Regions from separate parts of the Luteibacter pinisoli genome, predicted to be linked through region 1. Evidence: predicted binding sites of a transcription regulator. Region 1 holds the regulator's gene; the other holds the start of a gene.

Region 1 (10,126 bases):
CTCGCCGGTGATCAGCACGCCGATGGAGAACACCTCGAGGAACACGCCGTGCAAGGTCACCCGCGGCGCCAGGGTGCGCGCCAGGTGGTACTGCAGGTAGGTGAGCAGCTCGTGGCCGCGCTTGGTGCTCTGCCAGAGGGGGGTGTCGGTTTCCTCGGCCACCTCGCGAAGGTCCGGCGGGATCGCCTGGTCCTTCGTGACGATGAGCGCGGCCGGCTGGTAGGCGGCAATCTTGTGGATGGCCTCCCAGCGCTGGCGCGATTCCAGGCCGTCCAGGAAGTTGAGTTCCTCCGTACCGATGATCTGCACCTTGTTGGGGTAGATCACGTTGAGGTAGCCGACCAGGGACGGGCGGCGGCTCTGCTTGGTGTTCGGTTCCAGGACGCGGGCTTCGCCACGCATGCCCGCTACCCAGCGCAGGGCCATGCGTTCATGAACGCCGTCGAAGAGTTGTCTGGCGGTAAGCCGATCCACGAGAGGGTCCCTGTCAAGAAAAAAGCCGGCACACGGGTGTGCCGGCTTGCTTATATTGTGCCACAGGGGCGCTTTGGCGCTTTAGATCGCCGCGCGGGCCTCACGGACCTCGGCATTATGGTGATCCTTGAGCTTTTCCTTATGCTTGCGCAGCTGGTCGGCCAGTTTGGCGATCATGTCATCCACCGCGGCGTACATCCGGTCGTTCTTGCTGTCGTCCTGCACGCGGATATTGCTGTCGGCGTGCAACCGGGTGCCTGAACAATGGAGGGTGCCGCTGGCCTTGTGCTCGGCCTTATCCACCGAAAGCACGACGTCTAACGCAGTTATGTTGTCGAAAAGGCGTTCGAAGCGGCCGATTTGCTGTTCCACGCGCTCGCGCAGGGCAGGGGTAATGGCAATGTGCTGGCCGCTGATCTGGATTTGCATGACGCCTCCTTCTTACTGAGGGTGCCGCCGATGAGGGGCGGCGAGATGGGAATGGCCGGTTGCCACTCCTGAACCTTGAAACCGTGGGACCGTGATCCTCCGCGAGGGTTCCGCGTGCGGTTAGTTGGCGCGCACGCGTTCACTGGAACTTGGGATGCGCATCGCTTCCCGGTACTTGGCCACCGTACGTCGGGCCACCTGAATGCCGCGTCGATGAAGCTCCTCCGCGAGAGCCTGGTCGGACAGCGGGCGACGCGGGTCTTCCGCCGTGATCAGCTTGCGTAGCATGGCCTGGATGGCCGTTGCGGACGCGCTGCCGCCGTCTTCCGTGGCCACGCCGCTGGAAAAGAAATGTTTCAGCTCGAAGGTACCGCGCGGCGTGTGCATGTACTTGCGCGTGGTAACCCTGGAAATGGTCGATTCATGCATACCCACCTCTTCGGCCACCTCGCGCAGCACCAGCGGGTGCATGGCTTCGGGGCCGTAGTCGAGGAAGGCGCTCTGCCGGCGGACGATCACCTCGGCTACCTTGGTGAGTGTCTCGGCGCGCGACTGAAGGCTCTTCAGGAGCCAGCGGGCCTCCTGCAGCTGGCCCTTCATCCACGTGGCGTCGTCGCCCCGGGCGCGGGCTATCAGGTTGCAGTAATGCTGGTTGAGGCCCAGCCGGGGCTGGGCGTCGGCGTTCAGGCTCACCCGCCAGCGGCCATTCTCACGGCGGGCGTAGACGTCGGGCGCCACGTATTCCACCGGGGTGGCGTCCAGCGCGGCGCCGGGACGGGGGTCCAGGCTGCGGATGAGCGCGGCTGCCGTGGCCACGTCGGCCTCGCCGGCCTTGAGGCGGCGGGCGATCTTGGCGGTGTCATTGCGGGCCAGCAGCTCGATTTCTTCGGAAACGATGCGGATGGCCAGGTCGCGGTGCGGCGTGGTCTCGGCAAACTGGCCCAGCTGGCAAAGCAGGCAGTCGCGCAGGTCCAGGCTGGCAATCCCGGTCGGGTCGAAGCGCTGGACCCGCTGGCGCACCGCCTCGATCTCTTCCAGCCCGGCATGGAGGTCGTGCAGCGCCGGTAGGACGGCCTCGATGCCGTCGCGGAGGTAACCGTCTTCGTCCAGGGCGTGGATGATCGCCGTGGCGATGGCGTGGTCACGCGGGGTGAACTGGGACAGGTTGAGCTGCCACTCCAGATGCTGCTGGAGGCTTTCCGGCGCCGCATTCTGGGGTTCGAAGCCGTCTTCGTCGCCGCCCCCGTTACGTGACGGGGCGCCGGCGTAATCGCCCGCCTCGCCGTGGAAGCGGTCGTCGTCCCAGTCGGGGGCGAGCTCCTCGGAGGGGGAGGCGGTGGACTCTTCGTCCTCGCGGGCGGCCTTGGCCGGCACTTCGTCGCGGGTCCGGAAATCCATCGTTTCGTCAAAGGTGGCCGTTTCCTCGGTCGCCTCGGCTTCCGATTCAGCGTCTTCGGCGAACTCGAGCAGCGGGTTGCTCTCCGCTATCTGGCGAAGCTCGGCCTCAAGCTCCAGCTGCGACAGCTGGAGCAGGCGGATGGCCTGCTGGAGCTGTGGCGTCAGCGTGAGCTGCTGATGCAGGCGAAACTGAAGTCCGGGTTTCATTACCTTCGCAGGATCGGGTTACGAACGCATCGTAACCCTTCGCGGCCCCGCTAAACCAGCCGCCCGGCCAGCTAGGCCAGCTGGCCGATTTCGCATGTGCCTAAGTGGCAGATCAGATGCGGAATTCACGGCCCAGATACACCTCACGGACCTTCTCGTCGGCCAGGATGTGCTGCGGCGTGCCGCGGGCGAGCACTTCGCCGTCGTTGAGAATGTACGCGCGGTCGCAGATGCCGAGCGTTTCGCGGACGTTATGGTCGGTGATGAGCACGCCGATGCCGCGTTCCTTCAGGTGGCGGACGATGCGCTGGATCTCGCCCACCGAGATGGGATCCACGCCAGCGAACGGCTCGTCGAGCAGCATGTAGCGCGGGCGGGCGGCGAGGGCGCGCGCGATTTCCACGCGGCGACGCTCACCACCGGAAAGGCTGATGCCCTTCTGCTCGGCGATGTGCGAGATCTTCAGTTCGTCCAGCAGGCTTTCCAGTTCGACCTCGCGCTCCTTCTGCGTCATGTTCTCGCGCAGTTCCAGCACCGCGAGGATGTTGTCGGAGACGCTGAGGCGGCGGAATACCGAGGCTTCCTGCGGCAGGTAGCCGATGCCGAGCTTGGCGCGCGCATGCATCGGCAGGCCGGTGATGTCCTGCTGGTCGAGCTTGATCTGGCCCGCATCGGCCTGGATCAGGCCAACCACCATGTAGAAGCAGGTGGTCTTGCCGGCGCCGTTGGGGCCGAGCAGGCCAACCACCTCACCTTCGCGGATGGAGAAAGCGAAATCGCGAACCACCTGGCGGGCGCGGAACCGCTTCTGCAGGCCTTGGGCTGAAAGCATTGGGTCAGGGCTTCTTCGTGTTGGGTGCCGGAGCGGCGGGGGTCGCCGGTGCGGCAGGCTTGGCCGGCGCAGCCCCGGGCTGCGTCTTCGGCTGGAAGGTCATGTGCACGGTGGAGGCGCCATTGCTCTCGCCGGTCATCGTGCTGTCGTTCGTGTTGTAGGTGAGCTTGTCGCCATCGGCCGTGCCCTTGGTCGGCTGGTCGATATGCGCGTTGCCGGTGAGGATCGCGATGCCGGTATCGTTGTGATAATCGACATTGGCCGCGTGGCCGTGCATCCAGTTGCCGTCGTCGTCCTGCTGCTCGATCGTGGCCGGGCTGCCGACGATGACGGCGCGCGTCACCTGGTTCTGGTCGTCGAAATAGATGGTGGCCTTGACGCCGGTGACCTTCAGCGTGCCCTGCGTGATGACCACGCCCGTCGTATAGATGGCGATGCCTTGCGGCTGCTGGCTGCCATCGAAGGATTTTGCCTTGACGTCGACCACCTGCTGGCGGTCGGACTGCTTGGCCATGGCAGGCGACGCGGCGGCGAGCAGCGCCACGCCGCAGGCCGCGATCAGTGCCTTAGCGCTTGCGTGGCTGGTACGTGGTGTGGACTGCATCGAGGAGCTCCAGGTGCTTGGTGTCGAGGTTGGCGCGCATGCCTACGCCGTCCATTGTAGAGGTTCCCTGAACGATCCGCGCCGCCTCGGCGGTCTCCAGGCGGTTCTCTTTCGGCCACGCGGTGACCTCGGAGGTGTCGATGCTGGCGGGCGGATTGGTCTGGAAGGCGATGCGGTCCATGTGCACCAGGCCCTGGAGCTTGAGCATGGTGCCGTCCTTGTTCACCCATCCGTACTGCGAGTGTCCCGTCCACGGGGGCACGTCGGTTTCCTTGGTGGAGGGCAGCACGAAGTTGGGCGCATTGATGTACAGCGATTCGTCACCCTCGCGGCGCTCCAGGTGGGGCGCGATGAGCTTGAACGCGGGCTTGCCTTCCTCGTTGTACGAATCGAGGTCGAACGTGGTGAGCACGTAGCCCGAGCGCGGCGGCCCGATGAAGTCGTCCACCTTCTTCTCGGGAGCCACCCAGTAATAGAGCAGGACGCTGGCGCCGAGGGCGGCGAGCAGGATGCCCGCCATGCTTGCCGAGCTGCGGTCCTTGAACAGGTTCAGTGCGCTCACAGCCAGCGGTCCCGCTCGGCTTCGGCCTTGCCCTGGGCGGCGAGGATCATGTCCGCCACTTCGCGCGCCGCGCCGTAGCCGCCACCCAGGCGCGTGCGCCAGTGGGCACGCTCGGCCACCCACGGGTGGGCGTTGGCCACGGCCACGGCCAGGCCGCTGATGCCCATGGCCGGCAGGTCGGGCAGGTCGTCGCCGACGAAGGCGGCCTGTTCGGGCGCCAGGTTCAGGGCGTCGAGCAGCGCATTCAGCGTGGCGCGCTTGTCTTTCTGGCCCTGGTAGACGTGCTGGATGCCCAGTTCCTCGGCGCGCAGCGACACCGGGTGGCTGATCCGCGCGGTGATGATGGCCACCTTGATGCCGTTTTCCTGCAGCCGCTTCAGGCCCAGGCCGTCATGCACGTGGAAGACCTTGGTCTCGCGGCCGTCTTCGGCATACCACAGGCGGCCATCGGTGAGCGTGCCGTCCACGTCGAACACGATGACGCGGATGCGTGCGGCGCGCTCGAGGACGTCGGCGGGGATCTCGGAGTAATGCGTGTAGGCCATGATTCGCCGGGGTTCAGACGACGCGCGCGCGAAGCAGGTCGTGGATGTTGAGGGCGCCGACCACGCAACCGTCGGCGTCAGTGACCAGGAGCGCGTGGATCTGGTGCTTTTCCATGATCTGGGCGGCTTCGACGGCCAGCTTGTCCGAGCCAATGGTTTTCGGCCCACGGGTCATCAGCTGGGCCACGGTGGCGCCGCGGAGATCCACGCCATCGTCGTCCAGCGCGCGGCGCAGGTCGCCGTCGGTGAACACGCCGACGAGGCGGCCATCCGGCTCGACCACGGCGGTCATGCCCAGGTGCTTGCGGGTCATTTCCACCAGCGCCTCGCTGAGCGTGGCGGTTACCAGCACGCGGGGCACGTCGTCGCCGCTGTGCATGACGTCACCGATATGCAGGAGCAGGCGGCGGCCGAGGCTGCCGGCCGGATGCGAGCGGGCGAAGTCGTCGGAAGTGAAACCGCGGGCTTCCAGCAGGGCCACGGCCAGGGCATCGCCCAGGACCAGGGCCGCGGTGGTGCTGGCGGTGGGGGCCAGCCCGTGGGGGCAGGCCTCCGTGGCCACGTTGCCGTCGATATTGACGTCGGCCTGGCCGGCCAGCGACGAGTTCGGGTTGCCGGTGATCGAGATCAGGGCGATGCCCTGGCGCTTGATCGCCGGCAGGATGAACAGCAGCTCGTCGGTTTCGCCCGAATAGGAGATGGCCAGGACGATGTCGTCCGGCTGGATCATGCCCAGGTCGCCATGGCTGGCCTCGCCTGGATGGACGAAGAACGACGGGGTGCCGGTGGAGGCGAGGGTGGCCGCGATCTTCCGGGCGATATGCCCGGACTTGCCCATGCCCGAGACCACGACGCGCCCCTTGCAGGCAAGGATCATCTGGCAGGCACGGACGAAAGTGGCGTCCACGCGCCGTTCCAGCCCACGAATGGCGGCCGCTTCGGTGGCGATGACGGTACGCGCGCTACGCACGACGGTGTCCGCGTCGATGAGCAGGGGGGTGGCAGGCGGAGCGGTGCGGGCGTTCATGCGGCCTTGGGTCCGGGCGGAGGGCTGTCCCTGGGCAACCCGGAATGTCCATTTCTGCGACACCGGATTTCCATTACCATTACATATTCTCATTTTATCGTCGCTGCCATCGACCGGTGATTCAGGGTCCGTTTCGGAACCCCCGGCCCGCGGCGACCCCCTTCCCTACGGAGACCCCATGGACGCTGCCCGCATCCAGGCATTGATCGAAGCCGGTTTGCCCGGCGCCCGGGTGAACGTGCACGGTGACGACGGCGTTCATTTTGAAGCCGAGGTCGTTTCGGCACAGTTCGCCGGCAAGCTGCCGCTCGCCCGCCACCGCCTCGTCTACGCCACCCTTGGCGACCTGATGGGCGGCGCCATCCACGCGCTGGGCCTGAAAACCCTTACCCCGGAAGAAGCCGCCGGCCGCCCCTGACCCGCGCCGCGACCCATTCCGCTTTTCGAAGGTAAAAACGAACCCCATGGCCAAGATCCTTATCAGCGGCGGCCAGCCGCTCAACGGTGAGGTGAGCATCAGCGGCGCCAAGAACGCCGTGCTCCCCATCCTTGCTTCCTGCCTGCTCGCCGACGAGCCGGTAAGCATTGGCAACGTGCCGCACCTGCACGATGTCACCACCTTTATTGAACTGCTCGGCCGCATGGGTGTGCGTGTCGTCCTCGACGATCGCATGAAGATGCACATCGACCCGAGGCCGGAAAACTCCTGCGTCGCGCCGTACGAGCTGGTGCGCACCATGCGCGCGTCCATCCTCGTGCTCGGCCCGCTGGTCGCCCGCTACGGCAAGGCCGAAGTGTCGCTGCCCGGTGGCTGCGCCATCGGTTCGCGTCCGGTCGACCAGCACATCCGCGGCCTGCAGGCCCTGGGTGCCGAGATCACCGTCGAGAACGGCTTCATCAAGGCCAAGGCCAACCGCCTGAAAGGCGCCCGCATCGTCATGGATATGGTCACCGTCACCGGTACCGAAAACATCCTGATGGCGGCCACGCTGGCCTCGGGCACCACCATTATCGAAAACGCCGCCCAGGAGCCGGAGGTGGTCGATCTCGCCCACTGCCTCATGGCCATGGGCGCGAAGATCGACGGTATCGGCACCTCCACGCTGATCGTCGAAGGCGTGGAGCGCCTGCACGGCGCGCACTACGAAGTGCTGCCGGACCGCATCGAGACCGGCACCTTCCTGGTCGGCGCGGCGATGACCGGCGGCAAGGTGCGTGCGCGCGGCGCCCGTGCCGACACGCTGGACGCCGTGCTGCAGAAGCTCGAAGAGGCTGGCGCGCACATCAGCACCGGCAAGGACTGGATCGAGTTGGACATGCAGGGCCGCCGGCCGAAGGCCGTGAACCTGGTGACCGCGCCGTACCCGGCGTTCCCCACCGACATGCAGGCGCAGTTCACCGCGCTGAACTGCGTGGCCGAAGGCGTGGGCGTCATCACTGAGACGGTGTTCGAGAATCGCTTCATGCACGCGCTGGAACTGCAGCGCCTGGGTGCGGATATTCGCCTGGAAGGCAACACGGCCATCATCACCGGCGTGGCGAAGATGAGCGGTGCGCCGATCATGGCCACGGACCTGCGCGCCTCGGCGTGCCTGGTGCTGGCTGGCCTCGTGGCCGAGGGCGACACCACGGTAGATCGCGTGTACCACATCGATCGTGGCTACGAGAACATCGAAGAGAAACTCGGCGTGCTTGGCGCACGCATCCGGCGCCTGCCGGGCTAAACAAAAAACCCGCCTTCGCAGGCGGGTTTTTTTTGCCTTTTTCTGGGCGGCTTACTTGCCTTCGAACTTCACCAGTTCGAGGGTAAGGTCGCCGCCGTCTTTCTGGGCGAGCTTCACCGGTACCGGGTATTTGGCGGGCACGTACCAAGCGCTGAAGCCGCGGTCCTGGTCGGTACGATCCACGCGCGTCGCCTGGAAGGTGCCTGCCGGGACGGTGACCTTTTCATTGGCGGCCACCTTGAAGGACTGCGTCTCCACCGACTGCTTCACGCCGACGGGGAACGTTGCTTCCTTCGCGCCGCCGCTGAGTGCGACGCCGAGGGCCAGCGGCAGGGTGTTGCGCTCGACCATGCCGGCCGGTGCCGCGTAGGTGTACGTCTTGCTGCCGTTGTCGACGACGGTGGCGGTGTTGCCCGCGACGGTCAGGACGCGGGTCTTGCTCTTGAACGTCTGCTGGTCGAGCTTGTAGGAGACGGCCTGCGGCACCTTGCCGGCCCAGGCGAATCGCGACACTTCCGAGCTGTTGGCACCCAGCGCGGCGGCAAGCCCCGCGGTGCCCTTCGAGGTATTCGTGTACTCGAACTGGCCATTGCCCGCCGGCTTCAGCGTGAGCGTGGCGTTGCCCAGCGGCGAGCCGCCCTGCAGGACGTTATAGGTGGCGGTGAAGGACTGCGGCACGTCCGCGGCAAACGCGGCGGCGGGCAGGGCGAGGGCCAGGCCAAGGCCGGCGCGGAGGAGAGTGGTCTTCATGCGCCAAGTCTAAACCCGGCGGCTGAATGACGGATCACCGCGCCCCGAGACACCGCGACCCTACAGCTGGTTGAGATCGACCGGTGCGCTGAGCGGTGCGCCCTGGAACAGGGGCTCACCCCGCCAGGTAAGACGCCCATCGGCGATGGCGCGCACGACGGCGGGGAGGAGCTTGTGCTCTTCGACCAGGAGTCGTTCGGCCAGCGTGGCTTCGGTGTCCGAGGGGCCGACGGCGATACGCGCCTGCGCCACCACCGGACCACCATCCAGCTCGGCGGTCACGAAGTGCACGCTTGCGCCGTGTTCGCTATCGCAGGCTTCCAGGCAGCGGCGATGCGTATGCAGGCCCTGGTACTTGGGCAGCAGGGAAGGGTGGATGTTGATCGCGCGGCCTTCCCAGTCGGCGACCACCGAGGCATCGATGATGCGCATGTAGCCGGCGAGCACCAGCAAGTCCGGCTTCGCCGCGGCAACGGTGCCGAACAGCGCGCGATCAAACGCCACGCGGTCCGGGAAGTCCTTCGGGCTCATCGCCACCGTGGGGATGCCGGCATCACGCGCTACCTGCAGCGCACCGGCTTTCGCCTTGTCACTGCCGACAAGCACGTACTCCACCGGCAGGTGCGCGGCGAACAGCGCAGCGAGGTTGCTGCCGCGCCCGGAGGCGAGCGCGGCCACGCGCAGGGGGCGATCCACTACGGTTTTACTCAGCCGATGTGGACGCGCTCGTCGCCGCTGGCGGCAACGACCGAGCCGATGACCCAGCTCTGCAGGCCATGGGCGGCGAGGGCGGCCTTGGCCGCGTCCACCTGGCTCTTGTCGAGCAGCACGGTGAAGCCGATGCCGCAGTTGAAGGTGCGCCACATTTCTTCGCGGGCCACGTTGCCTTCGCGCTGCAGCCACTGGAACACCGGCGGCAGCTCCCACGACGAAGCGTCGATGGTGAGCCCCAGGCCATCGGGAACCACGCGGATGATGTTTTCGGTGAGGCCACCACCGGTGATGTGCGCCATGCCGTGCACGTCCACTTTCTGGATCAGCTCGAGGATGGGCTTCACGTAGATGGTGGTGGGCGCCATCAGGGCATCGACCAGCTTCACGCCGCCGATCTCGCTCTCCAGCGGCGAGCCCGCGCGCTCGAGGATGCGGCGGATCAGCGAGTAGCCGTTCGAATGCGGGCCCGACGAAGCGACGCCGAGGATCACGTCACCGGCCACCAGCTTCGAGCCGTCGTTCATCTGCGACTTTTCGACGGCACCCACGGTGAAACCGGCCAGGTCGTACTCGCCCGGCGGGTACATGTCGGGCATTTCGGCGGTTTCGCCACCGATGAGGGCACAGCCCGCCAGTTCGCAACCGCGGGCGATGCCGCCGACGACCGAGGCCGCGGTGTCGACATCGAGCTTGCCGGTGGCGAAGTAATCGAGGAAGAACAGCGGCTCGGCGCCCTGCACCAGCACGTCGTTGACGCACATGCCGACCAGGTCGATGCCGATGGTGTCGTGGCGGCCGAGCTGCTGGGCCAGCTTCAGCTTGGTGCCGACGCCGTCGGTCCCCGAGACCAGCACCGGCTC
Region 2 (10,126 bases), 850 kb from region 1:
GCCACAACGTACCGGTATTCCAGGTATTGCCATACGCGTCGTCGAACGTGGAGCCGTGGCCCGCGCCGGTGACAAACCCACCGGGCTTGTAGCCAACCGGGTTGTACGGCGCGTATTCAAACGGGCCGAGCGGCGATGAGCCGATGTACACGCCAGTGCCGTACACGTTGTACTCGGTGCCGGGCGCGCCGTACTGGAAGTAGTAGCGGCCCGCGTGCTTGTTCATCCACGAGCCTTCGATGTACGCCGGCTGGTCGCCCATCGTGTGGTCGGGCCCGAAACGCTCCCAGCCGTGGTTCGCCGGATCCAGGTGGATAAAGGCCTCCGGCGTGGTGACGAACGCCAGCCGCTTGCCCTCGCCTTCGGTCGAGCCGAAGTTCATGTCGAGTTGCGCGCCGTAGAGCGGCAGCGTATCGGACGAGCCCCAGTACAGGTACACCTTGCCGTCGTCGTCCCGGAACAGGCCAGGGTCCCACGGGCCCGGCGGCAGCTTGCCCTTGAACGGCAGCTTTCCGGATTCGTCGTACTGCGTCGCGCCCGGGATGAAGGGCAGGCTGCGCGTCCAGAACGACCAGCGCCCATGCGCGGGGGCGGTGGACACCATCAACGGCCGCGGCCCGAACGCCGATTGCATGAGGAACAGCTTGCCGTCCGCTACCAGTGTCGCCGGTGCCACGTGGCCGTCGTACGGCCAGTGGTCAGGCTTCACGAAGTCCCAGTGGACCAGGTCCTTCGACATCCAGTAACCATCGGCGATGGTCTGGAACAGGTAGTACGCATCGCCATAGCGCACGATGGCCGGATCGGCACCCGTGCGGTACGAGATACCCTCGTTCATCTGCTCCCAGCTGTAGCGGTAGTCGATGTCGAGGGGGTTGGCGAACGTGTGTTGTGTGGCGGCGGAGGCCAGAGGCATCAGGGAAAAAAAGGCCGAAGCGATCAGCGAGACGAGGCGCGGCATCGGGAATCCCAGTTTCAGCGGAATATCGATGGTGCCAGCGTAATACGCGTTACGCTCCGAGCCCCGTGGCTGGCTACCACGGCTTGCGGAGCCAGTAATAACAATGCGGGCACCATTGCATCGTGAGCACGTCCTGGCGCCTTCCACCGTAGATCGGCGGCTGGCCGCAATGAGGGCAGCGCAGGTGTTGGCGCGCGCGGGCGTCGTAGATCGCGCCGATGCCAAGGCCGGCGACGAGGCCGGTCATGGCCAGGCGCTGTCGCGTCGCGATCCACCACGCCACCGAGGCCAGGGCGCAGGCGGTGGCGATGGCATAGACCCATCCACCCTTGCGTTTGTATTCCGCCAGCGCAACCTGCCAGGCGTCGATAACATCCTGGTCAAGGGTCGCGCGAACCGGTGGCGTGGTGTCGGTCACGTCTCGCTCCCGCGTAGCGTCACGCCGGCCTCGCGCGCCATGGCCACCAGGCGTGCATCATGGGCGCTGCGCGGCAGGTAATACGCCTTCCAGCGACTGGTGAAGATGTAGATCATGTGCGCGGACACGCAGACGCTACGCACGGCGTGCCATGCGATCGTGCTCTCCTCACTGTTCGTCGCGTGGGTGAGGCCGTTGGTGGTAAAGGTGAAGAACGTGGCGTCCTTCGCCTGCCGTTTGAACTGGTGATGCAGGCCCCACAGCTGGAGCGCGACCATCCCGGCCATGCCATAGGCGATGTAAGGCAAGGGTCTGTGCCAATCCACGTTCCACGCGCTCCCGGTGCGTTCGACGCGGGTGGTTATGAGGAAGATGATCGACGGGATGATCAGCACACCGGATGCGGACCAGCGGTAGATCCCGATGGCGCCGCGCAGGAGCTCGCCGAAGCTGAGCAACCGGGGGCGGATGACTAGCGGGGCGTCTTCCATGCGGGCCTGCGGATCCCTGGGGGCTTGGTGGCGTTGGTGGAAGGATAGTGAGGGGAAGGCGTCTGGGGGAGGGGGCGGGCAGCCCGGGCCCTTCCGACGGGTTCGGGCGTGGTGCAACGAAGCTCGGAATGCACCATCTTGGTGCAAGTTCGCAGGTGTCATCCGGCCGTTCTATGATGCCGGGGCTTGATCCAGGCCGGTCCGTCGCTGCGGAGCCACTGGCACAGCGATTGCTAAATGCCCTGCGCCCCACACCTATTTTCGAGGTTTGCCCATGTCCGCCGCTTCCAAAGTGCTGAACCTGATCCAGGACGAGGAAATCGAATTCGTCGACCTGCGCTTCGCCGACATGCTCGGCAAGCACCACCACGTCTCCTTCCCGGCTCACGCGATTGACGAGAGCACGTTTGAAGACGGCAAGATGTTCGACGGTTCGTCGATCCCGGGCTGGAAGGGCATCAACGAATCCGACATGGTGCTGATGCCGGACCCGGACACCGCGCACCTCGATCCGTTCAGCGCGCACAAGCAGCTGATCCTGCATTGCGACGTGCTCGAGCCGAGCACCATGCAGGCCTACGGCCGCGACCCGCGCTCGATCGCCAAGCGCGGCGAAGCCTTCCTGAAGTCCACCGGCATCGCCGATACCGCCTTCTTCGGCCCGGAACCCGAGTTCTTCATCTTTGACTCGATCCGCTGGCAGAACGACATGGGCCGCGTCTTCTACGAGATCAACTCCGAAGAAGCCGCCTGGTCGTCGCGTTACAAGTACGACGGCACCAACACCGGCCACCGTCCGGGCGTGAAGGGTGGTTACTTCCCGGTTGCCCCGGTGGACAGCCTGGGTGACCTGCGCGCCGACATGTGCAAGGTGCTGGAATCGCTGGGCCAGGTCGTCGAGGTGCATCACCACGAAGTGGCCAACGCCGGCCAGTGCGAGATCGGCGTGCGCTTCAACACCCTGGTGAAGAAGGCCGACGAACTGATGACGATGAAGTACGTCATCAAGAACGTCGCCCACCAGGCCGGCAAGACGGTCACCTTCATGCCGAAGCCGATCGTCGGCGACAACGGCTCGGGCATGCACGTCCACCAGTCGCTGTCGAAGAACGGCGAGAACCTGTTCGCGGGCGATCTCTACGGTGGCCTGTCGCAGACCGCCCTGTGGTACATCGGCGGCATCTTCAAGCACGCCAAGGCCATCAACGCCTTTGCCAACTCCACCACCAACAGCTACAAGCGCCTGGTGCCGGGTTACGAAGCGCCGGTGATGCTCGCCTACTCGGCGCGCAACCGCTCGGCCTCGTGCCGCATCCCGTACGTGGCCAGCCCGAAGGGCCGCCGCATCGAAATCCGCTTCCCGGACCCGATGCAGTCGGGCTACCTGACCTTCACCGTCCTGATGATGGCCGGCCTCGACGGTATCCTGAACAAGATCGACCCGGGTGCACCGGCCGACAAGGATCTCTACGACCTGCCGCCGGAAGAAGAGAAGAACATCCCGCAGGTGTGCGCCAGCCTGGACGAGGCGCTGAACGCCCTCGACAAGGACCGCGACTTCCTGAAGGCCGGCGGTGTCTTCACGGATGACTTCATCGACGGCTACATCGCGCTGAAGATGCAGGAAGTGACCCGCTACCGTGCGAGCACCCACCCGCTGGAATTCCAGATGTACTACGCGATCTGATCGCTTCCTCGGGGTGAGGAAAGGGAGGGGAGCTTCGGCTCCCCTTTTTTTTTGCGTAATTTTGCTCAAGCGCGAGCCCTCCCGGCCGATGCAGCATGGCCCAGATGACACTTTTGTGACGTACTGGACCTAATGAGCCACGCAGGAACATGCGATGGCTGCTAATTTGGCTGAAGCCGCCGCTACTGCGGTGGGTTGGAAGGGGTACCCGCTTGAAGAAGACCATCCTCGCCGTGCTGGCGCTGGCCGGAAGCACCTGCGCCGTGGCCGATGACGCCGCGCCGCGCAACACCTACGACTGGCGCAGCAACTGGCCCACGCACTACGTGTTCGCTGACGGCACGGACCTGGGCCTGGCCGTGAAGTACCAGTACGACCTCGACCGTTTTGACAACGACAAGGGCACGTACGAAGACTCACAGACCAACCGTCGCAAGGAGTTCGGCTTCTTCATCCGCAAGAAGGGCGTGTACGACGCCACCGCGAACTTCGATTTCCAGGCGAAGACCTGGCTGGACGTGTTCTTCCGCCTGCAGACCAAGGCCGTGCTCGGTGAGGACGCCGGCGCGCTGCGCGTGGGCTTCATGAAGACGCCGGTGGGCTTTGAAGGCAATACCAGCACGGGCAGTACCTCGTTCATGGAATCGTCGCTGCCGATGCAGGCGGTGTACGCGAACCGTCGCATCGGCATGGACTGGGCACTGACCCGCAAGGCGTACCTCGTCCAGCTGGGCTACTACAAGGGTGGCAACCTGCAGGGTGACCTCGACGGCCGCATGGTGGCCGCCCGTGCCGCGTGGACACCGATGAACACGCCGGGCGACGTCCTGCACCTGGGCGCTTCCGTGTCGCGTGAAAACCCGGAGGGCACCTGGGATGGTCGTGGCCATTACAATCCGCCCTCGGCACGCCTGCGCGCACTGCCCGAAGCCGGCCTGACCACGCAGCGCCTGATCGACTCCGGCACGCTGGCGCCGGCAAGCTACATCGACCGGCGCGGCGCCGAGCAGCTGTGGATCCACGGCCCCTGGTCCGTGCAGAGCGAATACCTCGATGCGAAGGTGAAGCTGGTCGACAAACCCGCCTACGACGCGCACGGCTGGTACACGTTCGGCAGCTGGGTGGTCACCGGTGAGTCGCGCGGCTACAGCGGCGGCAACGTCGCGGACGTTGCCCCCAAGGGCCCCTGGGGTGCCGTCGAAGTGCTGGTCCGCTACAGCACGCTGGACCTCGACGACGGCCCCAACAGGGGCGGCAATGAACATGACTGGACGCTGGGTGCCAACTGGTACCTGACGAAGTACCTGAAGCTGCAGGGCAACTACGTCCGCGCCTTCAGCGACCGCAAGGACCTGCGCATCGACCCGCATATCTTCGAAGTGCGCATGCAGATCATGATCTGACCCCGGTCAGCTATCCCGGAGCAGGGTCTCGAGCGTGGCGCGCAAACCGTCCACGCTAAGCGGATTCACCGGGCCGTCGGCGCGCGGTGTCGCGACAGGCACGTGTTCGCAGGAGACGAACCGTCGCTCGGGAAGTTCACCGTGGAGCAGGTAGCGGCCCGCGGCCTGCTCCACGCACGGCGTGCGCGTGGAGCCCAAAATGGCGTGGCCCGTCATATGGCTGGCGACAACGAGGTTGGCGTTCCCAAAGGTGTTGAAGACGTGTATCGCACTCGGCAGCGGGGTAGCGGTGTCGTGTTGCGCCTGGATCATCAGGAAGGGCGGCGCGGTGTGCATGGGCTCCAGTGACGGACGTCGCGTGCGCCGGTCGTCCCAGTGGGAACACACCAGTGCACCGAACATCTCATTCGATGCGCCGGCCGGGTAGCGCTGCACGCGGCTGCGGGCCATGGCCCACCAGTAGCCCGGCGAGCGCTCCCACGGCGTGTCGTTGCAACGTACCGCGAGCAACACGGAATAGCGTTCGGGGTCGGGCCCTTCCGGGGTGTCCTCGCGGGCATCACCCAGCGCGCTGGCGAGCTGGTGCGCGGCGGCCCTGACGTCGCGGTCGATCGTCGCGTCGGTGCTGAAGGTGTGATCGTTGACGCGTTTGTGCAGCTCACGCGACGTCGTGAAAGGCACCGCGGCGACCCAGTCTGACATCGTCAGCGCCGCGGTCAGTGCTTCCGGGTTGCCCATCCGGCCTACCCACGCGGTACGTGCGCGCGGCGGCATGTTGCGGACGCGCCGAAGCACGCCTTCCTCTTCGTCACCCATGCCGTACAGGCGCGGGCGGCTGAGCGCGGGGCGCACCGCAAGGCGGAGGAAGTCGCGGTGCCGCTCGGCAAGGGAGGCTTCGTCCGCGTCATCAAAGGAACCCGTGACGTCCATCGTCGAATCGAGCAGCATGCGGCCCACGTGGTCGGGGAACAGCGACGCATACCAGGATGCGACCCAGGTGCCGTACGAGAAGCCGATGAAGTTCAGGGCGGACTCGCCCAGTGAGAGGCGGGCGAGCTCCATGTCATAGACGTGCTGCTCGGTGTTGATATATGGCGTGAGCGGATTCGACGCGCAAGCGTAGGCAAGGGCCTTCGCGTTCTCCATGGTGGAACGCCAGTTGAAGTCACCCTGGTCGCTGGCAAGGTCGATGAACGGCGTGGCCTCGTAATGCTCGAAACAATCCAGCGTGTCACCGCCGGCGAGCCCGCGGGGCACGACGGCAACCAAGTCGTAGTGGCGTGACAAAGTTTTCTGGTAGCCGCTGATCGGGTCATCGGCTTCCTGCTTCGACCACATCGCGGCGATCACCGGCAGGATCGAACGCGGGTTGCCGCCCGGGCCGCCGAAGTTGAAAAAAAACGAACCGGCAACGGCGCCCTGGTCTTCCGCGAGCACGCGGACCAGGCCCACTTTCGTGTTGCCGGCGTCCGGATGCAGATGGTCGATCGGGGCATCCATGGTCCCGCATTGCAGGCGGACGCTGAGGAGCGGACGCAGTGCATCGGCGACGGCCTCTTCGCAGGTCGTCCACTGGATGCGGGCCGGTTGCACGGCCTGGGCGCGCGCGGCTGGCACGATGGCAAACGCAGCCAGCATGACGCTGGCGAGGATCTTTGGGTGTGGCGTCACAGTCTTCCTTGACATGGGTGGTGAAAGGGATGGCAAGGCTAATCAGTTGAGCCACCGGCGCGTATAGGCGTGCACCCCCGTGTGAGGGTGCACGAGGACTCGTATCCATGTAGTCCTTCGCTGAAGAACATCCGCGGTCGCCTCAGCGCATGGCGCGCTCACCTTCGACGCTCCATGCCTCGGCGGACGCATCGGCGAGCGGCGCCTCCACGAAGGCGCACGACGTCTCGCGCGCCGTGCCTTCCGGGAGGCGACCGTCCAGAAGGTACGCGACGGCGGCGCGCTCGATGCACGGCGTCGCCGAGTGCCCGAGCAGTCCGTGTCGCCCCGTGCCCGTCGCGACGACGAGGCGGCTCGCGGGGTAGCGCCGAAGGAGGGCACGGGCGCCGGCAAGCGGCGTGGCGATATCGTGCTCGGCCTGGATCATCACGAACGATCCCAGCGCGTCCAGCATCGCGAAGTCTGGCGCCCTCGACACACGGCGTGGCCACGCGGCGCAGGTCAGCTGCCCGGTGATCTGAGAGCCATCGAGCAAGGGGTAGGTAAACGCATCGCGGTCGGCACGCGCGCGGATCTTCGGCGTGACGGTTTCCCAGCGTTCGTCGTTGCACATCACCGCCTGGTTGACCGACTCACCGTACCGGTCGATGAACGGCGACAGCTTGCGGAGCGCGCGCCCCCGGCCGGCACCCCCCGCTGGTACGTCGGTTCCGTGCTCGACAAGCTCGGCCGCCGCCTGGCGCATCGCGGTGTCGGTTCGTGGGTCGGGGCTGAATCGACGCATGCCGGCCTGTCGCGACAGCGCAGGCCAGCCTTGCCAGCCGCCCGCCTTCACCCAGCGATCCATCGTCAGGGTGGCGGCCAACGCGGCCGGTGTCGTCATCTGATCGTGCCAGGCGGGCCGGAGTGGGTCGGACAGGCTGCGCACGGCCCACGCGATGGCGTCCGCGTCGTCAGGCTGTCCGTAGCGGCTCGCCTCGCGCTGCACGGGCGCGAGCACGTCGCGTTCGAACGCGGCCTGCTCGGCATCGCTGGTCAGGTACATGCCCGTGCGGTAGCTACCGGTGAACATGAAGGTCGAGTCGAGCAGCATCCGCCCTATCCGTGTCGGAAAGAACGCCGCATAGGTCGCCCCTACGCGGCCCCCATACGAGATACCGTAGAAGTGCAGTACCGGGTCGCCGAGCGATGCGCGCACGGCGTCCATGTCGCGCACATGCTGCTCGGTGCTGAGGTACGGTGCTTCCGCGGGCTTCGAGCACGCGTGGGCCAGGGCCGTGGCGTCCGCCAGCGCGCGCGACCAGTTGGCATCGTCGCGATGCGTCGGCAGGAAGGCGATCGTCGGCGTGGGCACGCTGCATTCAAACGTCCACCCGCCTTTTAGTCCACGCGGGATGACAGCGATGAAGTCGTAGCGATCGGCGAGGCGGCGCTTGTCGCCGTGCACGGGATCGCCCGCGTCGACCTCGCTAAACGCATCGGCCATGGAGGCGACGTAGGCGGCTGGTTGGCCGCCCGGGCCGCCGATATTGACGAAGATGGCACCCCTGCGTTCGCCGGGCCGTGCCGCGGCGATCCGCACGACGCGTACATCGATAGTGCGCCCATCGGGGCGCATGTGATCCAGCGGCATCGGTACGCGGCCACAGTGCAGGCGTGCGCCGAGGCCAGGCCAGTCTCCGGTGAGCGACGCGGGGCAGGCCGCCCACGTGATGGGCGCCATGGCAGGCACCGCGTGCGTGGGTGCACAGGGAAGTGCCATGGCGATGGCCACGGCAACAGGCAGGAGCATGGTTCGCATGATCGTTCCCTGATCGGTCAGATTTCGTCGTGCGGCGCGGCCGCCGGCGTCGTTGGTGTCGTGGTCGTCGTGGTGTGCGGCAACGCGGACACCGGGCTCTCCGTTGCGCCGCCGCAGTGCAACTCGCCCGAGGGGCTATCGGGCAGCGTGCCGTCGAGGAGGTAACGCGAGGCCGTGCGCTCGATGCACGAGGACGTGGTGAAGTTGAACAGGCCATGCACGGCGGAGCGGCGTGCGACCAGCAGGGTGGCGTTTGCATAGCGCGCGAGCAGGGCGCGTGCGCCTTCGATGGGCGTGACCAGGTCATGCTCGGCCTGCAGGAGCAGGAAGCGCGGTGCGTCCCCGACGGTGTCGAGGTTGGGCACGCGGGCGCGCGGATGCGGCCAGCGGGCACAGACCAGCTCCTCGAGGATCTCTTCGCCATCGGAGTGCAGGTCGCGGGCGGCGTTGCGCACGGCATGCTCGCGGATCGCCACGTCATTCGCCGACCATGCATCGTCGTTGCAGCCGACCGCGCGGCGCACCGAGTCGCCATCCTGCCCGGCCCCGAATTCAGGGCCGGTGCGTACCGGTGCGAAATAGCGGTCGGCCAGCTGCAGCGCCGCCCAGCGGATCGCGCCGTTCAACGAAGGATCGCTGCTGAAGACCTGGCGACGGATACGCCCCTCAAGCTGTGTGCGCGAGCCAGGATCGCTCGCACGCATCCAGTCGGCCAGCCACAGTGCAGCAGCGACGCGCGGCGGGGTATCGAGATACGGATGCCACGCCTCGCGTGCGCGGCCGGGAAGATCCTGAAGCGAGGTGGCGATGGCGGCGGAATCCGCCGGCAGGCCATAGCGCGTGGGGTCGGCGACGATGGGCGCCAGCACGCGCTGGAAATCCTTGCGCAGCGCCGCGCGCATCAGTTCCCCGGCTTCGAGGAAGCCCTGCGTGAAGCGCATGCTCGAATCGAGCAGCATCCGGCCGACGTGGGTAGGGTAGGTCGCGGCATACCACGCGCCGACGCGCCCGCCGTAGGAGATACCGTAGAGGTGCAGCTTGTCGTCGCCGAGCGAGCGGCGCACGGCGTCCATGTCGTGTACGTGCTGCTCGGTGTTGATGTAGCGCGCTTCGGGTGGCGCCGCGCAGGTGCGTGCCTGTGCCGTCGCTTCGTCCAGTACGAGGTTCCAGTTGGCGTCATCGAGATGGCTGGGCAGGAAGGCGAAGCGTGGCGGCAAGCCGGTAAGGCAACGATAGACATGGCCGCCTTCGAGCCCGCGCGGGATCACGGCGACCAGGTCGAAGCGTTCAGCCAGGCGCACCTTGTCGGCGGTATCGGCATCGAACGGGTCCTCGCGACTCCACGTGGCGGCGATGGAGCGGACCAGGCGTGCCGGGTTACTCCCCGGTCCGCCTACGTTGACGAAGATGGCGCCCTCGCGCAGGTCGGGACGCATGGCGCGTGCGCGAACCACGCCGACGTCGATGCTGCGACCGTCCGGCTGGATATGGTCCAGTGGGGCACGAAACGTGCCGCATTCAAGGCGGGTGGTGAGGTGTGCGGGGATATCGCCGACCAACTGCGCATCGCAGGGTCCCCAGACTATGGCGGCGCTTTGCGCCGCGAGCGCGGGTGTGGCGTGGAAGAGGGGCAGGCAAAGCGCGGCGAGCTTGCCCGACCCTTTGGCAACGCGGCGGATCGTGGGCATGCGGTG

What was found. Region 1 encodes sigma-54, which starts transcription at its own class of promoters, with help from an activator protein. Its sites were predicted from a motif close to TGGCACGNGCNTTGC; they were not measured.
Region 2: a site for sigma-54 is predicted at 2,090-2,104, ahead of glnA (type I glutamate--ammonia ligase). Genes of this name have one in related genera too.

The regions. Positions count from the first base shown of each region.
Region 1 covers NZ_CP041046.1:1,022,417-1,032,542, forward strand. The annotation lists gene hprK (HPr(Ser) kinase/phosphatase) at 1-426, opposite strand, end outside; gene hpf (ribosome hibernation-promoting factor, HPF/YfiA family) at 556-903, opposite strand; gene FIV34_RS04610 (RNA polymerase factor sigma-54) at 1,024-2,508, opposite strand; gene lptB (LPS export ABC transporter ATP-binding protein) at 2,621-3,340, opposite strand; gene lptA (lipopolysaccharide transport periplasmic protein LptA) at 3,345-3,944, opposite strand; gene lptC (LPS export ABC transporter periplasmic protein LptC) at 3,907-4,506, opposite strand; gene FIV34_RS04630 (KdsC family phosphatase) at 4,503-5,051, opposite strand; gene FIV34_RS04635 (KpsF/GutQ family sugar-phosphate isomerase) at 5,065-6,078, opposite strand; gene FIV34_RS04640 (BolA family protein) at 6,257-6,496, shown strand; gene murA (UDP-N-acetylglucosamine 1-carboxyvinyltransferase) at 6,543-7,802, shown strand; gene FIV34_RS04650 (DUF3108 domain-containing protein) at 7,854-8,552, opposite strand; gene purN (phosphoribosylglycinamide formyltransferase) at 8,613-9,248, opposite strand; gene purM (phosphoribosylformylglycinamidine cyclo-ligase) at 9,260-10,126, opposite strand, start outside.
Region 2 covers NZ_CP041046.1:168,719-178,844, forward strand. The annotation lists gene FIV34_RS00795 (family 43 glycosylhydrolase) at 1-961, opposite strand, end outside; gene FIV34_RS00800 (hypothetical protein) at 1,035-1,379, opposite strand; gene FIV34_RS00805 (YcxB family protein) at 1,376-1,870, opposite strand; gene glnA (type I glutamate--ammonia ligase) at 2,145-3,557, shown strand; gene FIV34_RS00815 (OprO/OprP family phosphate-selective porin) at 3,770-4,960, shown strand; gene FIV34_RS00820 (alpha/beta fold hydrolase) at 4,967-6,631, opposite strand; gene FIV34_RS00825 (alpha/beta fold hydrolase) at 6,774-8,432, opposite strand; gene FIV34_RS00830 (alpha/beta fold hydrolase) at 8,450-10,120, opposite strand.